2 regions of the Mixta sp. BE291 genome follow, and region 2 is predicted to be linked to the other one. Evidence: predicted binding sites of a transcription regulator. Region 2 holds the regulator's gene; the other holds the start of a gene.
The links. Region 2 encodes PurR, which represses purine synthesis genes. Its sites were predicted from a motif close to CANGCAAACGTTTGCNTG; they were not measured.

Region 1 (10,423 bases), on a different contig from region 2:
AAATGGATGACCATGAACCTTGCCTGTTGATTCACCGCCGCACCTGGTCAACGCAGCATATTGTTTCCCACGCTCGCCTGCTCTTTCCTGGTTCGCGCTATCGTTTACAGGGTCATTTTATGTCTTAACGCCGGTCAACGTTACCGGCGAAATTTGTGTAAAAGCGCTGTGAAATCCGTGATGGCTAACGCAAATTCCTCTAAAATTCATTTCCTCGATTACCCTTTGATAATTAAAAGAAAAAATTAAAAAACCTTGTCTGCCGCCTTCCGTCCGTTTATTTATCTTATTGATTTATAATGGTTTAAAATGTGTATTATTTGTTAAATATCAACTTGCGCGTATTTGTCTATACAAGTATATGTGTTTGCAATCCTTATCTGTTTCGCCCCGTCGAACAGCTAATTTATTGAATGCAACCATCAGGAGTTAACCGCGATGTCGCAAAGCAAATACCGCGAGCAGGAGATCCGCGCCCCGCGTGGCACCACGCTGAATGCCAAAAGCTGGCTCACCGAAGCGCCGCTGCGTATGTTGATGAATAACCTCGATCCGGACGTGGCGGAGAATCCGTACGAGCTGGTGGTATACGGCGGTATTGGCCGAGCGGCGCGTAACTGGGAGTGCTTTGACGCCATCGTCGCCACGCTTAAAAAGCTGGAAAACGATGAGACGCTGCTGATTCAGTCCGGCAAGCCGGTTGGGGTGTTTAAAACCCATGAAAACGCGCCGCGCGTGCTGATCGCCAACTCAAACCTGGTGCCGCACTGGGCCAGCTGGGAGCATTTCAATGAGCTGGATGCCAAAGGGCTGGCGATGTATGGCCAGATGACGGCGGGAAGCTGGATCTATATCGGCAGCCAGGGCATCGTGCAGGGCACCTACGAGACCTTTGTCGAAGCGGGCCGTCAGCATTACCACGGCAATCTGCAGGGGCGCTGGATCCTGACTGCCGGACTGGGCGGAATGGGCGGCGCGCAGCCGATGGCGGCGACGCTGGCGGGGGCCTGCTCGCTGAATATTGAATGCCAGCAAAGCCGTATCGATTTCCGTCTGCGTACGCGCTATGTCGATGAGCAGGCCGATTCGCTGGATGATGCGCTCAATCGCATACAGAAATATACCGCGGAAGGTCGGGCGGTGTCGGTGGCGCTGTGCGCTAACGCAGCGGAGATCCTGCCGGAGCTGGTCAAGCGCGGCGTGCGTCCCGATATGGTCACCGATCAAACCAGCGCGCACGATCCGCTGCACGGTTATCTGCCGCAGGGCTGGCGCTGGGAAGAATATCAGCAACGGGCGCAAAGCGAGCCGCAGGCGGTTATCGAGGCGGCTAAACGCTCTATGGCCGACCACGTGCGTGCGATGCTGGCATTTAAAGCGCTGGGCATTCCGGTTTTCGATTACGGCAACAATATTCGTCAAATGGCTAAAGAGATGGGCGTAGCCAACGCCTTCGATTTCCCTGGTTTTGTGCCTGCCTATATCCGCCCGCTGTTCTGCCGTGGTATCGGCCCGTTCCGCTGGGCCGCCCTTTCCGGCGATCCGCAGGACATTTATAAAACCGACGCCAAAGTCAAAGAACTGATTAACGATGATAAGCATCTGCACCACTGGCTGGATATGGCACGCGAGCGCATCAGCTTTCAGGGTTTGCCTGCGCGCATTTGCTGGGTAGGCCTGGAATGGCGGCAGAAGCTGGGTCTGGCATTTAACGAAATGGTGCGCAGCGGCGAGGTTTCCGCGCCCATCGTTATTGGCCGCGACCATCTTGATTCAGGTTCGGTCGCCAGCCCTAACCGCGAAACCGAAGCCATGCGTGATGGTTCTGATGCGGTGTCTGACTGGCCGCTGTTGAATGCGCTGCTGAATACCGCCAGCGGCGCGACCTGGGTTTCCCTGCATCATGGCGGCGGCGTGGGCATGGGCTTTTCTCAGCATGCTGGCATGGTGATTGTGTGCGACGGCAGCGACGAGGCGGCCGCCCGTATCGCCCGCGTGCTGCATAACGATCCGGCCACCGGCGTAATGCGCCATGCCGATGCCGGTTACGACATCGCTATTGATTGCGCGGTAGAACAACAGCTTAACCTGCCGATGATCGCGGCGACTCAGGAGAAACGTTGATATGAACCTCACCCTTAACCCCGGCACGCTGACGCTTGCCCAACTGCGTGAGATCTACAGCCATCCGGTTTTTATTACGTTGGATGAGCGCGCGATACCGGCGATCGACAACAGCGTACGCAGCGTTAATACGATTCTTGCAGAAGGCCGTACCGCCTACGGTATTAATACCGGTTTTGGTCTGTTGGCGCAGACGCGTATCCCGGCGGAGGATCTGGAAAATCTTCAGCGTTCGCTGGTGCTTTCTCATGCGGCGGGCATTGGCGCGCCGCTGGACGATAGCCTGGTTCGCCTGATGATGGTATTGAAAATCAACAGCCTGGCACGCGGCTTTTCCGGCATTCGCATCAGCGTGATTCAGGCACTGATCGCGCTGGTGAATGCACAGGTTTATCCCTTGATTCCCGCGAAAGGATCGGTAGGGGCATCGGGCGATCTTGCGCCGCTGGCGCATATGTCGTTAACGTTACTGGGTGAAGGCCAGGCGCGTTACCAGGGCGAGTGGCTGCCTTCGGCGGAAGCGCTGAAAAAAGCCGGGCTGGAGCCGCTTACGCTGGCGGCTAAAGAGGGGCTGGCGCTGCTTAACGGCACCCAGACGTCTACCGCCTTTGCGCTGCGCGGCCTGTTTGAAGCAGAAGATCTGTTCGCCTCGGCGGTGGTCTGCGGCGCGCTCACCACCGAAGCAGTGCTGGGCTCGCGCCGTCCGTTCGATGCGCGTATCCATGAGGCACGCGGCCAGCGTGGGCAAATCGATACCGCCACGCTGTTCCGTGCGCTGTTAACCGATAGCAGCGAGATCGCTCAGTCACATCAACATTGCAGCAAAGTTCAGGATCCTTATTCGCTGCGTTGCCAGCCCCAGGTGATGGGCGCCTGCCTGACCCAGCTGCGCCAGGCCGCAGAAGTGTTATTGATTGAGGCAAACGCGGTTTCTGATAACCCGCTGGTGTTTGCTGAGGAAAACGAAGTGATATCGGGCGGCAACTTCCACGCCGAGCCGGTGGCAATGGCGGCAGACAATATCGCGCTGGCGATTGCGGAGATTGGCGCGCTTTCCGAACGACGCGTCGCGCTGATGATGGATAAACATATGTCGCAGCTCCCGCCCTTCCTGGTAAAAAACGGCGGCGTTAACTCCGGCTTTATGATCGCGCAGGTTACCGCTGCCGCGCTGGCCAGTGAGAACAAAGCGCTGGCGCACCCGCACAGCGTCGATAGCTTGCCGACCTCCGCCAATCAGGAAGATCACGTTTCGATGGCACCCGCTGCCGGTCGGCGTCTGTGGGAGATGGCCGCTAACACGCGCGGTGTGGTTGCCGTAGAGTGGCTTGCGGCCTGTCAGGGCATCGACTTGCGTGAGGGGTTAAAAACCAGCCCGACGCTGGAGAAGGCCCGCCATCTGCTGCGCGAACAGGTCACCCACTATACGCAGGATCGTTTCTTTGCGCCGGATATCGAGCGCGCCGCTGAGCTATTAAGCGCGCGTCATCTGACGGCACTGCTGCCTGCCATCCTGCCCAGCTATCTGTAATCGTTGTCCCCCTGCTCTGCCGGGAAAATGTTCCCGGCAGCTATGCGCATATTCCACTCTTTTCAGGGCTTTGATATGCAACAACCTACGTCACATCTGCTGCGCGGCCTTAGCGCGCGCCACATCCGCTTTATCGCGCTGGGTTCGGCGATTGGCACCGGGCTGTTTTATGGTTCCGCCGCCGCCATTCAAATGGCCGGGCCCGCCGTGTTATTGGCTTATCTGGCGGGCGGCGCGGCGGTATTCATCGTTATGCGCGCGCTGGGTGAAATGGCGGTGCGCCATCCGATCTCCGGCTCCTTCAGCAGCTATGCCCGCCACTATTTAGGCCCGCTGGCGGGTTTTATTACCGGCTGGACCTATACCTTTGAGATGATCATTGTCTGCCTGGCGGATGTCACCGCGTTCGGCGTTTATATGGGGCTTTGGTATCCCGACGTGCCGCGCTGGATCTGGGTATTAAGCATCATCTGCTTTATTGGCGCGCTGAACCTCTGTCACGTGCGGGTATTTGGCGAGATGGAGTTTTGGCTGTCGCTGATTAAAGTTACAGCGATTTTCGCCATGATTGTCGCCGGGGCCGGTATTATTCTGTTTGGTTTTGGCGACAGCTTCCCGGCTACCGGCGTGGCAAACCTCTGGTCGCACGGCGGCTTCGCGCCCGATGGTCTGGGCGGCGTGATCGCCTCGCTTGGCATCGTGATGTTTGCCTTTGGCGGCATCGAAATTATCGGCATTACCGCTGCGGAAGCGCGCGATCCGCAGAAGGTGATTCCTCAGGCGATTAATACTATTCCGCTGCGTATTATTCTGTTTTACGTCTGTACCCTGCTGATCCTGATGGCGATCTTCCCGTGGAACGGCATCGGTCAACAGGGGAGCCCGTTCGTATTGATTTTTGATGGGCTGGGGCTGCCCGCCGCCGCCAGCGTGCTGAATATCATTGTGATTAGCGCAACGATTTCAGCGATTAACAGCGATATTTTCGGGGCCGGACGCATGATGTACGGCATGGCGAAGGAAGGCATGGCGCCAAAAAGTTTCCTGCGTATCGCCAGTAACGGCGTGCCCTGGATGACGGTGGTGGTGCTGATGGTGGCGTTGCTGGCGGCGGTAGTACTTAACTATTTGATCCCTGAGCAGGTGTTTGTGTTGATCGCGTCGCTGGCGGCTTTTGCCACCATCTGGGTCTGGCTGATGATCCTGTTATCCCATTTCGCGATGCGCCGCAGTTTATCTGCGCAGCAGCGTCAGGAGATACGCTTTCCCGTTCCGTTCTGGCCGGTCGCACCGGTGATAACGCTGCTGTTTATGCTGTTGGTGATTGGCGTGCTGGGCGCGGTGGCGGAAACCCGGCTGGCGCTGATCGCCGGTCTGGTATGGCTGGCGATGCTGACGGTATTCTACTTTTGGCGGATTAAAAAGCAGCTGAAGCCGATGGCGCTGGAGCAGCCGGAAGGCTGAAGGTTAAAGGCTGAATTTTTGGTAAAAGGCATAACGACATTTTTAGCCGTTATGCCAGTCTTCCCGGCTCTGCTCTACAGGCTGCTTACGCGCTGACATAAAATCAGGCGCTACTCATTGCCCCATTGATTCAGGAACTCCGCTATTTCATCGATGCGCCCGGCATCAATCCCGGCTTCAGCGGCCATCTCCTGCTGCGCGCTCTCACTGATCTCTTCGTTGTTCATCAGGCGGGTCAGCAGCAGCTGGAAGTAGCGCGCCAGCGCGTCCGGCTCTGACTCGCCCAGCGGCTTTGCGGTTTCCGTCGCGTACTCATCCACGATGTCATAATATTTCAGCGGTATGTCGTTGTTCATAGGTGATCCCCAGGGGTTAAGGTCTATGTCAGTTGCTGCTTGCACCGTTTGTCGGCACAACGTCACACCAACTTATTTTAGCTTAAGCAGTTTTACCGTCTCTTCGATGTCGATTTCATCTTCGGTGAAGATTAATGTCGTTCCCTGAAAGGTGGTAATCGCCAGCTTCTTCAGCGAGCGCATGTCACCAGGCTTCACATTGGTTTTCGGCCTGATATTGTTCATCAGCCCCCCAACCGACAGCACCGTGTTTTCTTTATCGATGCGGGTATCGGCAGGCACTTCCTCGCTATACACCAGATAAGATTTGATCGCCGTCAGCTTAAGGCGCTCGCCCGCAATATAGATGTATTTACTCTCGGGGATGACTTTTACCGCATAGGCTGACAGGCCCTTGTTATTGGTTGTGGGTTCAAAAGTCACCGCCGCATCTTTCTTGATCAGCTCAGGATTGGCGACCTTAATCACATGAAAATAACGGTTGTCACCGTTCTCATCTTTGATAAACCCAAAACCTTTATCTTCAAACCACGTTGTGATCGTTCCTTTCATCGCCATTACCGCCTGATTAACCGTTTATCTACTCAATTTTTGCAGCGCGCAGTGTAAAACACAATCTCTGCGTAGACTACGCCTTTGGTGTCAGTCTGGCTGAAGAAGGCATCAGAAAATATCAGGCACAAAAAAGCCCGCAGTTACGCGGGCTTAGAGATTTTTTACTGCTTATACGTGCAGGCTGTTGCCAGACGTTAAATCATTCCCACTCAATCGTGGCGGGCGGCTTACCGGAAATATCGTAAACCACGCGGGAAATGCCGTTCACTTCATTGATGATACGGTTAGAGACGCGGCCGAGGAACTCATATGGCAGATGCGCCCAGTGCGCGGTCATAAAGTCGATGGTTTCTACCGCACGCAGTGAAACCACCCAGTCATATTTACGCCCGTCGCCCATCACGCCCACCGAGCGTACCGGCAGGAAGACGGTAAAGGCCTGGCTCACCTTGTTATAGAGATCGGCTTTACGCAGCTCTTCAATAAAGATAGCGTCAGCGCGACGCAGCAGATCGCAATACTCTTTCTTCACTTCGCCCAATACGCGCACGCCAAGGCCCGGCCCTGGGAACGGATGGCGGTAAAGCATATCGTAAGGCAGGCCCAGCTCCAGGCCAATCTTACGCACTTCATCCTTGAACAGCTCTTTCAGCGGCTCTACCAGGCCCAGCTTCATCTCTTTCGGCAAACCGCCCACGTTGTGGTGCGATTTAATCACGTGCGCCTTGCCGGTTGCGGAGGCGGCGGATTCGATCACGTCCGGATAGATGGTGCCCTGCGCCAGCCATTTCACCTCGGTGAGATGGGTCGCCTGCTCATCAAACACTTCAACAAACACACGGCCGATGGTTTTACGTTTGGCTTCCGGCTCATCAATGCCCGCCAGCGCATCCAGGAAGCGCGCCTCCGCCGGTACGTGGATAATATTCAGGCCGAAATGATCGCCGAACATATCCATTACCTGCTCGGCTTCGTTGAGACGCAGCAGACCGTTATCAACGAATACGCAAGTCAGACGATCGCCGATGGCGCGATGCAGCAGCATCGCCGTCACGGAGGAATCGACGCCGCCGGAAAGGCCAAGGATCACCTTATCGTCGCCCACCTGATCGCGCAGACGATCAACGATATCCTCAATGATTTTTGCTGGCGTCCACAGCGCTTCGCACTGGCAGATGTCGCGCACAAAACGCTCCAGCATACGCAGACCCTGACGGGTATGGGTCACTTCCGGGTGGAACTGTACGCCATAAAAGCGTTTTTCTTCGTTGGCCATAATGGCAAACGGACAGGTCTCGGTGCTGGCGACGGTAACAAAGTCAGACGGAATCGCAGTGACTTTATCACCGTGGCTCATCCAGACATCCAGCAGCGGCAGGCCAGCAGCGCTGACAGAATCTTCAATACCGCGCACCAGCGCGCTGTCGGTTCTGACTTCTACCTGCGCATAGCCGAACTCGCGTTCGTGGGAGCCTTCAACCGACCCGCCCAGCTGCATCGCCATGGTCTGCATGCCATAGCAAACGCCCAGAACCGGGACGCCAGCGTTAAAGACATACTCCGGCGCGCGCGGGCTATCCAGTTCGGTGGTGCTTTCCGGGCCGCCGGAAAGAATGATGCCGCTCGGCTTAAATCCGCGGATCTGTTCTTCGGTAACATCCCACGCCCAAAGCTCACAGTAAACGCCCAGCTCACGCACGCGACGCGCAACCAGCTGGGTATACTGCGAACCAAAATCGAGGATTAAAATACGGTGCTTATGAATATTTTCCGTCGTCATTAAGGCAATTCCAGGGCGATAGACTTAACAAAAGCGCCCGGCTAAGGCCGGGCGAGAAAGGTTCGGGATTAAGATCCCATGCGGTAGTTCGGCGACTCTTTCGTGATGGTCACGTCATGAACGTGGCTTTCCGAAATGCCAGCGCCGCTGATGCGAACAAATTCTGCTTTGGTGCGCAGCTCGTCGATGGTGGCGCAACCGGTCAGCCCCATACAAGAGCGCAGGCCGCCCATCTGCTGATGAACGATCTCTTTCAGGCGGCCTTTATAAGCCACGCGGCCTTCGATCCCTTCCGGCACCAGTTTATCTGCCGCGTTATCGCTCTGGAAATAACGATCGGAAGAGCCTTTGGACATCGCGCCCAGCGAACCCATACCGCGATAGGATTTAAACGCACGACCCTGATAGAGTTCGATTTCGCCCGGTGATTCTTCCGTTCCGGCCAGCATCGAGCCCACCATCACGCAGGCGGCGCCCGCAGCAATCGCTTTAGCGATATCGCCGGAGAAACGAATGCCGCCATCGGCAATCACCGGCACGCCGGTGCCTTCCAGCGCTTCTACCGCGTCAGAAACTGCGGTGATCTGCGGCACGCCAACGCCGGTCACGATACGCGTGGTACAGATAGAGCCAGGACCAATACCCACTTTCACCGCGCTTACGCCCGCCTCGGCCAGCGCACGTGCGCCTGCGCCGGTGGCCACGTTGCCGCCAATGATTTGCAGATCGGGATATTTAGCGCGGGTTTCGCGAATGCGCTGCAGCACGCCTTCGGAATGGCCATGAGAAGAGTCAATCAGCAGCACGTCAACGCCTGCGGCAACCAGCGCATCCACGCGCGCTTCGTTACCGGCACCCGCGCCTACCGCCGCGCCAACGCGCAGGCGGCCATGCTCATCTTTACAGGCCAGCGGTTTACGCTCTGCCTTCTGGAAATCTTTTACGGTGATCATGCCCAGCAGGCAGAAGCTGTCATCCACTACCAGCGCTTTTTCTACGCGCTTCTCGTGCATTTTCTGCAGCACGACTTCACGCGCCTCACCCTCTTTCACCGTCACCAGGCGCTCTTTCGGCGTCATTACCGCCGTGACCGGCAGGTTCAGATCGGTAACGAAACGCACGTCGCGACCGGTGATAATGCCCACCAGGCGGTTATCATCACTCACCACCGGATAACCGGCAAAACCGTTACGCTCGGTGAGTTCTTTTACTTCGCGCAGCGTAGTGGTCGGCAGAACGGTTTGTGGATCGGTCACCACGCCGCTTTCATGTTTCTTCACCTTGCGCACTTCTTCCGCCTGGCGCTCAATGGACATATTTTTGTGGATAAAGCCCAGCCCGCCTTCCTGCGCCAGTGCGATAGCCAGACCCGCTTCGGTCACGGTATCCATAGCAGCAGAGAGCATTGGAATGTTCAGACGAATTTTTTTGGTCAGTTGGGTACTGAGGTCAGCCGTGTTAGGCAGGACAGTAGAGTGAGCAGGAACGAGCAAAACGTCGTCAAAAGTGAGTGCTTCTTTAGCGATTCGTAGCATGGCAATATCTCAACCTGGGGTGAATGAGAACAGATAAAATATTGCCGCGGCATTATACAGGGCGTAATCGGTTGCCTCCAGCTTTTTTTCAGTAAATGTCTTGATCCTCGTTATCAGCCATGTAGTATCGACTGATTAACTCGCTGATTTATTATTTGATCCCTATCACATGTCGCTACCTCCTTCCGCCAATATTTTTACCGTTAGCCGCCTTAACACCACGGTGCGTCAGCTGCTGGAAGGCGAAATGGGTCATATCTGGCTCAGCGCAGAGATCTCCAACTTTACGCAGCCGGCTTCCGGTCACTGGTACTTTACGCTCAAAGACGATACCGCCCAGGTGCGCAGCGCGATGTTTCGTAACAGCAACCGGCGCGTCACCTTTCGTCCGCAGCACGGGCAACAGGTGCTGGTGCGCGCCACGGTCACGCTTTATGAGCCGCGCGGCGATTATCAGCTAATAGTCGAGAGCATGCATCCCGCTGGCGAAGGGCTGCTGCAACAGCAATTTGAACAGCTGAAACAGCGGCTGGCGGCGGAGGGCCTGTTCGAGCAACAGCATAAGCAGCCGCTGCCCGATCCGGCGCGCCAGGTAGGCGTTATCACCTCCGCCACCGGTGCGGCGCTGCATGACGTGTTGCGTGTACTGCATCGCCGCGATCCCTCGCTGCCGGTAATCATCTACCCCACGGTGGTGCAGGGTAACGAGGCGCCCGCCGCCATTGTGCGTGCCATTGAGTTGGCTAACCGGCGCAATGAGTGCGACGTGCTGATTGTCGGGCGCGGCGGCGGCTCGCTGGAGGATTTGTGGTGTTTCAACGATGAGCGCGTGGCGCGCGCTATCTTTGCCAGCCGAATTCCAATTGTCAGCGCCGTGGGCCATGAAACCGACGTCACCATTGCTGATTTTGTTGCTGACCTGCGTGCGCCAACGCCTTCGGCCGCGGCGGAAATCATCAGCCGCAATCAGGTAGAACTGCTGCGTCAGCTTCAGTCGCAGCAGACGCGGCTGGAAATGGCGATGGATTACTATCTCGCCCAGCAGCAGCGCACGTTTACCCGCTTGCAGCATCGTTTG
Region 2 (10,423 bases):
GGTCCAGACGCAGCGCCGCGCCGAAAGCGGCCTCACACTGATAATCGCCATAAATATCGGCATGATCGACGGTGGTAATGCCCAGCGCCAGATGCTGCTCGATAAATGTCGTCAGCTGCTGAGCAGACATCTGCCACTCCATTAACCGCCAGTAGCCCATCACCAGACGGGAAAACGCTGGCCCCTGTGGCGCAACCTGCACGCGTTCTGTCATCTCTTTTCCTCTGCGAATCATGGTTAATGACAGGCAGTATACGCCGACGTCCGAGAAAAAAAGGGAAAGATATCAAAACAGTGACGGCTGTTGGGGTTCCTCAGGCGCGGCAGGTTTTTCATTGCGGTGCAGGCGTAGCCAGCGCTGGCGACAGAGGCGCAGCACGTCGCGCTTCTGCGCATCGCTATATTGCATCCAGTTAAAGCGCTCTTCACGGCTGCGCAGGCAGCCACGACAGTAGCCGCGCGCATCGGACTGACAAATACCCCGGCACGGGCTGGGCACCGGGAAGAATTCAAGCTGCTCTGCCACATCGCCTCCTGAGTAAACACCTTCTTTTATTCAAGACAGCTTCAGGCTGAAGCGCAAGCCTGGCCATAAAATTACCGTGTGCCGCCGTTAAGCAGTACGAATGATTCCCCTTGCCCCGCACTCATTAACCCTGCATTAAGGTTTTATTAAGGTTTTTAGGCCAGACTATATGCAATGTTCAATTTTGTTTAACGATGCGAATGCTGAAAAAAATACGCTGTAATGAATCGTGGTTCCTTGTCGCCTGCGCGCTGTTTTTTACTTTTATTCTTAATGCTCAGTTTATTATTCGCGCGGCAGAACGCACGCCGCGTGCGCATCTGCACGATTATCTGTTTATCGCCTCGATTCCGCTGGTGCTGTTTTGCGCCTTTATGCTGATTTTTAACCTGCTGGCGTTGCCCTGGATCCGCAAGCCGCTGCTGATTATTCTGCTGCTGTGCGGTGCGGCGGCAAACTATTTTATGTACAGTTTCGGCACGGTGATTGACACCAATATGGTGCAAAACGTTTTTGAAACCGATTTGCAGGAAGCCACCGCGCTGCTGAGCTTGCGTTATCTGTTATGGTTGCTGGCGCTGGGCGTCATTCCTGCGCTGCTTGTTTGCGTGACTAAAATCACGCCGACACGCCCCTGGTGGTTTGCTCTGGCGATGCGCGGCTTATGGTCTATCAGCTGCCTGCTGACAATTTTGCTGATTGCCGCCCTGATGTATAAAGATTACGCCTCGCTGTTCCGCAATAATAAAGGCCTGGTGAAAATGGTCACGCCCGCCAACGTCGTTAGCGGCGTGATTAATTATGCTGATAATCGCTGGCTACAGGGCAGTAAAGCGCTGGTTCGCATCGGACAGGATGCGCAAAAAGGCCCGCTTATCGACGCCGCCGAGAAAAAGACGCTGGTTATTTTTGTGCTGGGCGAAACCGCGCGGGCGGAAAACTTCTCGCTGGGCGGCTACCCGCGGGAAACCAATCCCAGACTGAAACAGCAGAACGTGATCTACTATCAGCACGCCAGCTCATGCGGAACAGAAACCGCGATCTCCGTGCCCTGTATGTTTTCCGGTATGACGCGCGCGCACTATAACGCCAACCTGGCGCATCATCAGGAAGGCTTAATGGATGTGCTGGCCCATGCGGGCATCAACGTGATGTGGCGTGAGAACGATGGCGGCTGTAAAGGTGCCTGTGACCGTATTCCGCATAGCGATATGACCTTATGGAAACTTACCGATCTTTGCCGCAACGACGCCTGCCTGGATGAAGTGCTGCTGCATCGTTTATCGCACTATATTGATGGCGTGAAGGATGATTCGGTGATTGTGCTGCATCAGATGGGCAGTCACGGCCCCGCTTACTATTTACGTTATCCGCCCGCGCTGCGCCGCTTTACGCCGACCTGCGACAGCAAACAGATTCAGGATTGCGATCATCAGGCGCTGGTGAACACTTATGACAATACGCTGCTCTACACCGACGCGATGCTGAGCGACACTATCGAGTTGTTGAAAACGTATCAGCAGCGCTTTAACGTGGCGCTGATCTATCTCTCCGACCATGGTGAGTCGTTGGGCGAGCATGGTATGTATTTGCATGGCACGCCTTATCTGTTTGCGCCCAGCCAGCAGACGCACATCCCTTTCCTGTTGTGGCTCTCTGCCGATTACGCCCGGACTTTCGGCATTAACCAAGCCTGCCTGCGACAGCATGCGCAACAGGATGAGATCTCGCAGGATAATGTTTTTCATACGCTGTTAGGGATGGTTAACGTGCAGACCAGCCTTTATCAGCCACAGCTTGACCTGCTGAAAAGATGCCAGGCGCATTAAGGTTGCATTAGACCAACTGGTCTATTACCCTGAGCGCCATGAATAAAACGGCCCACAGGCTGCCCGTGTACAGCCGCTTGCCAGGGGTAAATGGCTCTGTTTGCCGAGCAAAACATGACACGGGGGCAGTGCGTTAATCCACGCGCTCCAGGCAATTTTGCAGCTGTTGCCGGAGCGCTAAATTAAAAAACCCGCTTCAAGACGACCGGTCTACTGAAGGCTATCGTGGGTTTTCCCGTCTGGTAACAGGCAGCTATACTAAGCTTTTTTGACCGTCATCGGATGATGACCCCCTTTTTGGAGACTATTATGCGCTTACTTCACACCATGCTGCGCGTTGGCGATATGCAACGTTCCCTGGATTTCTATACTCGCGTGCTGGGCATGCGTCTGCTGCGCGAAAGTGAAAATCAGGAATATAAATATAACCTGGCGTTTGTTGGCTATACCGACGAAAGCGAAGGCGCAGTGATTGAGCTGACCTATAACTGGGGTGTGGATCACTATGATCTCGGCAACGCCTATGGCCATATCGCGCTGGGCGTGGATGATGTCGCAGCAACCTGCGAACGAATTCGTCAGGCGGGCGGTAAAGTGACCCGTGAAGCGGGCCCGGTTAAAGGCGGCAACACCGTTATCGCCTTTGTTGAAGACCCGGACGGTTACAAAATCGAACTGATTGAGAACGAACACGCTGGTCATGGCCTCGGCCACTAAGTTTTTTGGGCGCCTGCGGGCGCCCTTCTTTTTCCTGCTGCTGCAACCCCTGGCGAAATTTGCCATAATGCGCGCTGCATTTTTTCGCCAATGAGATCCTGATGTCTGAATCGAAACAACTGAACGCATTATCTGACCGCTTCCGCGGCTTTTATCCAGTGGTAATTGATATCGAAACCGCCGGATTTAACGCCAAAACCGATGCACTGCTGGAAATTGCCGCCGTTACGTTGAAAATGGATGAAAATGGCTGGCTGCAACGCGACCAGACGCTGCATTTTCACGTCGAGCCTTTTGCGGGCGCGATTCTGCATCCGGAGGCGCTGGCGTTCAATGGTATCGATCCTGAGAATCCGCTGCGCGGCGCGGTCAATGAATATGATGCGCTGCACGCTATCTTTAAACAGGTGCGCAAAGGCATAAAGGATCAGGGCTGCAATCGCGCCATTGTCGTTGCGCATAATGCCAATTTCGATCACAGTTTTATGATGGCCGCCGCTGAGCGAACGGCGCTAAAGCGCAATCCGTTTCATCCGTTCGCCACCTTTGATACCGCGGCCCTGAGCGGGCTGGTAGTGGGTCAGACGGTGCTGGCGAAAGCCTGTAAGGCCGCAGGCATCGCTTTTGACGCCAGCCAGGCGCACTCGGCGCTGTATGACACTGAGCGCACGGCGGAGCTGTTTTGCGAGCTGGTAAACCGCTGGAAACGTCTGGGCGGCTGGCCGCCGCTGCCGGTCGATGAGGAACAGCCTGCTGAAATCAGCGACGGTGAATAGTCCGTCCGCCGTAAAAAAGGGCGCCTGAAGCGCCCTTTGCTGTTGTAAGCGGAAAATTTATTCCGCTTCTTTATATTTTTCTGCTGTTTCTTTAATCAGCGTCTGCAGTTCGCCGCGCTGGAACATCTCGATCACGATATCGCAGCCGCCAACCAGTTCGCCATCTACCCACAGCTGCGGGAAGGTGGGCCAGTTAGCATATTTCGGCAGCTCAGCACGAATGTCAGGGCTTTGCAGGATATCCACATAGGCGAAGCGCTCGCCACAGGCAGAGAGAGCCTGAACCGTTTGCGCCGAAAAGCCACAGCTGGGTAACTTCGGCGAGCCTTTCATGTAAAGCAGAATCGGGTTTTCTGCGATCTGGCGCTGAATTTTTTCAACAGTACTCATAATTGCCTTCCTTAAATAGCATGCTTCGTGTCTATTGATTGTAGCGACTGTAGCGGGTTGCTGAAAACGACATTTTCTGTAAGGTTAAATGACGCGGGTTATTGTAGCGGCTTGTCACAGCAAAATAACCCGTATCAGCGCGATGCATTGCGCGGTGGTTAATACCTGGCAATAACTTTGCTGAGATAACCGCCTGTTTACGCTTATTTTTACATCTATATGCATTTAAAGTTTATTTCACTAAAAAAGGCTTTATCTTTTCGCAAAAAGTTCGATTAGAATTGGCCCTTCAGGAGTCTGTCGCTATGGCAGAAATAAGATTAACCTTGCGCTATCACTGCGCTTTGAGTGTAACCACACCATGCGTTTATTGATTACGCTTTTTATGCTGACCGTTGCTCAACTCTTTTTTAACGTTGCCGAGGCATCCCCGCAGGCGCCAGTCAAAGCCACTCAGCATAAAATTGATAAAAAAGCCGCCCGCGACGACGACCGTCGCAAGCGCCGGGTGGTAAAAACCACCAGTAAAAAAGCCCGTCCGGCCAGCGTCGAAAAAAACAAGCTAAAGAAGAAAAGTAAACCTGCCACGGTTGCCACAGCCAGCACGAAAAAGAGTCGTAGCGCGGTTAAAACCACCAGCGTAAAAAAAAGCATCAGTAAAAAAAGCAAACAGCGCTATGGTCGCCAGCGCGGCGAGAAAAAAACCGCTGTAGTCGCTAAGCGCGGCCCGCTGGAGATGAGCAAGGCGCATCGTGAGCGCTATCAAAAGGCGCGTGAAACGGCGATGAACAAACTGATGAGCCAGTTAGGTAAGCCCTATCAGTGGGGAGGCACCTCGCCTCATACCGGTTTCGACTGTAGCGGTTTGGTCTGGTACGCCTATAAAGATGTGGTGAAGTTTAAAATTCCCCGCACCGCTAATGAAATGTACCACCTGCGTGATGCGGCATCGATTAACCGTGAAGCGCTGGAAAAAGGCGATCTGGTGTTCTTCCGCATTAATAATCGTGGCGCAGCCGATCACGTCGGCGTCTATCTCGGTAACGGACGCTTTATCCAGTCGCCGCGCACCGGTAAAGATATCCAGATTAGCCAGCTGAGCGATGATTACTGGCAGCGGCACTACGTTGGCGCTCGCCGCGTGATGACGCCGCGCACCATTCGCTAACGCGGTTGCGCAACAAAAAAGCCTGTCATATGACAGGCTTTTTTTATTTCTGGCTGGCGATTAATTGATAACGGCGGTGAAGCTAAACGCCATGATCACCAGTAATGCCGCCACCGTGGTGCCTATTGATAGTTTTAAATCCGTGCTCATTTGGCCTCTCCTTTAACCACACAAAAAATAACGGTATAGATTTTCCCATACTCCCTGGTAAAAATCTCGTTTTCTTTGCGCCAGCTTGGTAGAATCCCCGCCTTGCGTTGCGCAACGACCAAAACCACCGTTGTCGACGACCCTTATTTTAAGACGTCCCGCCGCTAAGACGTACCTCAGCCCGCCTGATGATAACCCATACGCGTGCTGAATAACGCTATCGGGACGCAAACGATTAACATTAGCCTTATCAAACTATTACGATAGGCGCAGGAGTATCTTTTTAATGGCAACAATCAAAGATGTCGCAAAGCGTGCCGGCGTTTCTACCACCACGGTATCGCACGTCATCAATAAAACCCGTTTTGTCGCGGAAGAAACCCGTGAGGCCGTGTGGGCAGCCATCAAAGAACTACACTATTCGCCCAGTGCGGTCGCACGCAGCCTGAAAGTCAACCACACTAAATCGATCGGCCTGTTGGCGACGTCCAGCGAGGCGCCCTATTTCGCTGAGATTATCGAAGCGGTGGAAACGCGCTGTTTCGCCCGTGGCTATACCCTGATTCTGGGCAACGCCCATAACGATTTACAGAAACAGCAGGCTTATCTTTCCATGATGGCGCAAAAGCGCGTGGATGGCCTGTTGGTGATGTGCTCCGAATATCCTGAAGCGCTGCTGAAGATGCTGGAGGAGAACCGCAATATTCCTATGGTAGTCATGGACTGGGGCGAATCGCGCGGCGACTTTACCGATACCGTGCTGGATAATGCTTTCCAGGGCGGCTATCTCGCTGGCCGCTATCTGATCGAGCGCGGACATCGTGATATCGGCGTGATCCCCGGTCAGATGGAACGCAACACCGGCAGCGGGCGCTTCGCCGGTTTTGTCAAAGCGCTGAATGAGGCCAGCATTGCGGTACGCGAAGAGTGGATCGTTCAGGGCGACTTTGAGCCAGAGTCTGGCTATCGCGCTATGCAGCAAATCCTGGCGCAGAAGCAGCGCCCTACCGCCGTTTTCTGCGGCGGCGATATTATGGCGATGGGCGCGATTTGCGCCGCCGATGAGCTGGGACTGCGCGTGCCGCAGGATATTTCAGTGATCGGTTACGATAACGTGCGCAACGCCCGCTATTTTACCCCTGCGCTGACCACAGTGCATCAGCCGAAAGAGCAGCTGGGCGAAACCGCTTTTGATATGCTGCTGGACAGGATCACCAGCAAACGTGAAGAATCGCAAACCATTGAAGTCCATCCTACGCTGATTGAGCGCCGCTCTGTCGCCGATGGTCCCTTCCGCGACTACCGCCGCTAAGGTTCAGGCTCAGGAACCGCTGTTCCTGAGCCGCTACGCTTCCCGCAGCCATTCCCGATTGATCGTTTCCGTATCGCCAAGATAATCCAGCAGCCAGCGCAGCGCGGGCGAACTGCTTTGCTCCGACCAGCTGACGCAACAGAAGCTGTCGGGAAAAGGTTGCGGCAGCGCCAGCTCGGTGAGCTGCCGGGTTTTCAGCAGCGGTGCGGCGAAATGTCCGGGAACCATGCCCACACACAGCCCGGCACGCAGGCAGTCAAACGCGCTTTCCCAGTCGGGCACCACCAGACGGCGCTGATTATCCAGCGTCCAGGTGGTACGTCGTGGCAATGCGCGCGAGGTATCTTCCAGCACCAGCGAGGGCCAGGGACGAATATCATCATCCTCCAGCTGCCTGCTGACGCTGGCTAAAGGATGATCAACGCTTACTACGCAGCGCCAGTTAAGCGCGCCCATATCGCGAAAGGCAAAGCGCCCGCCAACCGGAATCGCCTGCGTCGCGCCAATCGCCACATCAACCCGCTCGTCCGCCAGCGCATCCCAAACGCCGTTAAACACTTCCGGCGTGATCAGCAGTTCCATATCCGGGAAGTGCCGATAGAAATCAAGCACCAGCTGACGGGTACGCTGCGGCTTAACAATGCGATCCACGGCGATGCTTAACTGCCCGCGCCAGCCATTCGCCACCTGCTGGCACTGCCGCCGCGTGGCTAGCATTTTTTTGATAACAGCACGGCCTTCGCGAATAAACAGCTCGCCTGCCTCAGTGAGTACCACGTCGCGATGGCGTCGCTCAAAAAGCGGCACCGCCAGCCAGGACTCCAGCTGACGTACGGTATAGCTGATGGCCGAGGGTACGCGATGTAGCTCCTCGGCGGCGGCAGAGAAGCTGCCATTGCGCGCCACGGCATCGACCACTTCCAGTGCATATTCAGACCACATGTTTTGCCTGCAAAATTTTTGATATCAACCGGCAAATTTTAGCGTTTCACAATCAGAAAAACATCCTTTAACCTCGCGCGGTCTGTTCACCTGCTAATAATGAGAAAGTGATGTCTGCTTCAAAAGGATTTATGCTCTATCTGGCGCTGCTCAGTACGCTGGGTTTTCTCGCCACCGATATGTACCTGCCCGCGTTTACCGCCATGCAGGAAAGTTTTCACACCTCTGCCGGCGTGATTAGCGCCAGCCTCACCGTGTTCCTTGGCGGTTTCGCCTGCGCGCAGCTGCTGTGGGGACCGCTCTCTGACCGTTTTGGTCGTCGACCGATCTTGCTGCTGGGTCTGGCGCTGTTTGCGCTGGGCTGTGCGGGGATGCTGTGGGCGGAGACCACCTGGCAGATGTTAATCCTGCGCTTTGTGCAGGCGGTGGGCGTCTGCTCGGCGGCGGTGAGCTGGCAGGCGCTGGTAGTGGATCGCTATCGCGGGGCGCAGGCGAATCGGGTTTTCGCCACCATTATGCCGCTGGTCGCGCTGTCGCCCGCGCTGGCGCCGCTGCTGGGCGCCTGGCTGCTGAGCCACTTTTCATGGCGATCGATTTTTCTGACGCTGTTTCTGGTAACGCTTCCGCTGCTGTTTGCGACGGCGAAGCTGAAAAAAAGCGCGCCCGCCTCTGAGCCAACCGGCCAGCGCAGCGGTTTTTTCCGTCTGCTGGCGTCGCGTATCTACAGCGGCAACGTGCTGATTTATGCCGCCTGCTCCGCCAGCTTTTTCGCCTGGCTGACCGGTTCGCCCTTTATCCTGCACGATTTGGGATTAAGCCCGGCCGATATTGGTTTGAGCTATCTTCCGCAGACCGTGGCGTTTCTGGTAGGCGGCTTTGGCTGTCGCTCGGCGCTGCAGCGTCGCAGCGGTCGCACGCTGCTGCCCTTCCTGCTGGTTTTTTATGCTGTGAGCGTAGCTGCGCTGTTTATCGTCTCGCTTAGCGATCGGGTTACGCTGTGGGGATTGTTAATTCCATTTTGCGGCATGGCGCTAGCGAATGGCGCTATTTATCCCATCGTGGTAGCCAATGCGCTGCTGCCCTTCCCGGATGACACCGGCAAAGCCGCTGCGCTGCAAAACTGCCTGCAGCTGGGCCTGTGCTTTTTTGCCAGCCTGGCGGTCTCTTCCTGGTTACGCCATCCGTTACTGACCACCAGCTCGGTGATGTTCTCAACCATTCTGCTGGTCGCGTTGGGCTATGCGTTGCAGTACGTGGCACACGAACGCACACATAATTAGCACCCTAATTATTAACCGTTGTATCTTGCCTTGCGGGAGCCTATACTCCTTGCAAGGCAGTCACTTATAACAGTTAGCGTACTTTTCCCCGGCCCATCGCCCGCTTTCCGCGACAATAATTGTGGCCCCGGGCTTTCAATGCCTTTCAATCCTCTGCGCAACGTCAGATATCTGGCACACGGTCTTCCGTGAGATTTCTCACAATCCTGAGAAATTGACTATTCTGTTTCTCAGGTTCGTATCACACAGGTGATGGAGAAGCTATGAGTACATCGTGCATAGAAGAAGTGAACCTGGAGGAAAACCATTGGTATCGTATCGTCCATGAAATGTTGGAAACGGCTGATATTGAGATCAATGGTAAGCGCCCCTGGGATATTCAGGTCAAAAATCCTGAATTTTTTAAACGTGTTTTGCAAGAAGGATCGCTTGGCCTGGGTGAAAGCTATATGGATGGCTGGTGGGATTGCGAGCGGCCAGATATATTTTTTCAACGCGTATTAAAACATCAACTTGATCAACAACTTCCTCATCATTTCAAAGATACATTACGTATCGCGGCAGCGCGGCTTACCAATTTACAGTCAAAAAAACGCGCGTGGATGGTGGGCAAGGAGCATTACGATTTAGGGAACGATCTCTTTTCACTGATGCTGGATCCCTTTATGCAATACTCCTGCGGCTACTGGAAAAGCGCTCAGACGCTGGAAGAGGCGCAACAGGCTAAATTAACCTTGATTTGCGAAAAGCTTAAGCTAAAACCTGGCCTGAAGCTGCTGGATATCGGCTGCGGCTGGGGCGGACTCGCTGAGTTTGCCGCGCGTCATTATGGCGTCACGGTCGATGGCGTGACCATCTCCGCCGAACAACAGAAAATGGCGCAGCAGCGTTGCGAAGGTCTGGACGTCAATATCCTGCTGCAGGATTACCGTGATTTAGATAATCAGTATGACCGCATCGTTTCCGTTGGCATGTTTGAACACGTCGGCCCGAAAAATTACGCCACCTATTTCAACGTGGTCGACCGTAACCTTAAGCCGGATGGCCTGTTTCTGCTGCATACCATTGGCGCGATAAAAACCGACATGCATGTCGATCCGTGGATCGATAAATATATCTTCCCCAACGGCTGTTTGCCGTCGGTACGCCATATTGCTGAAGCCAGCGAAGCGCATTTTATTATGGAAGACTGGCATAATTTCGGCGCCGACTACGACAAGACGCTAATGGCATGGTATGAGCGCTTCCTGCAGGCCTGGCCGCAGCTGGCGGAAAAATATGGTGAGCGCTTTAAACGCATGTTCACCTATTATTTAAACGCCTGCGCCGGGGC

Region 1: the regulator PurR is predicted to act here: its motif matches at 9,406-9,423, upstream of guaB (IMP dehydrogenase).

What each region holds. Positions count from the first base shown of each region.
Region 1 is NZ_JAVDXN010000007.1:96,804-107,226, reverse strand. Features, by position in the region: gene J2X14_RS16550 (histidine utilization repressor) at 1-128, shown strand, start outside; gene hutU (urocanate hydratase) at 439-2,124, shown strand; gene hutH (histidine ammonia-lyase) at 2,126-3,655, shown strand; gene J2X14_RS16535 (amino acid permease) at 3,731-5,119, shown strand; gene J2X14_RS16530 (YmjA family protein) at 5,230-5,475, opposite strand; gene J2X14_RS16525 (cold-shock protein) at 5,548-6,033, opposite strand; gene guaA (glutamine-hydrolyzing GMP synthase) at 6,230-7,810, opposite strand; gene guaB (IMP dehydrogenase) at 7,879-9,345, opposite strand; gene xseA (exodeoxyribonuclease VII large subunit) at 9,515-10,423, shown strand, end outside.
Region 2 is NZ_JAVDXN010000001.1:735,269-745,691, reverse strand. Features, by position in the region: gene J2X14_RS03605 (aldo/keto reductase) at 1-214, opposite strand, end outside; gene J2X14_RS03600 (DUF1289 domain-containing protein) at 287-526, opposite strand; gene eptA (phosphoethanolamine transferase EptA) at 721-2,355, shown strand; gene gloA (lactoylglutathione lyase) at 2,665-3,072, shown strand; gene rnt (ribonuclease T) at 3,174-3,848, shown strand; gene J2X14_RS03580 (Grx4 family monothiol glutaredoxin) at 3,906-4,241, opposite strand; gene J2X14_RS03575 (C40 family peptidase) at 4,600-5,406, shown strand; gene cydH (cytochrome bd-I oxidase subunit CydH) at 5,467-5,556, opposite strand; gene purR (HTH-type transcriptional repressor PurR) at 5,843-6,868, shown strand; gene punR (DNA-binding transcriptional activator PunR) at 6,902-7,810, opposite strand; gene punC (purine nucleoside transporter PunC) at 7,921-9,090, shown strand; gene cfa (cyclopropane fatty acyl phospholipid synthase) at 9,354-10,423, shown strand, end outside.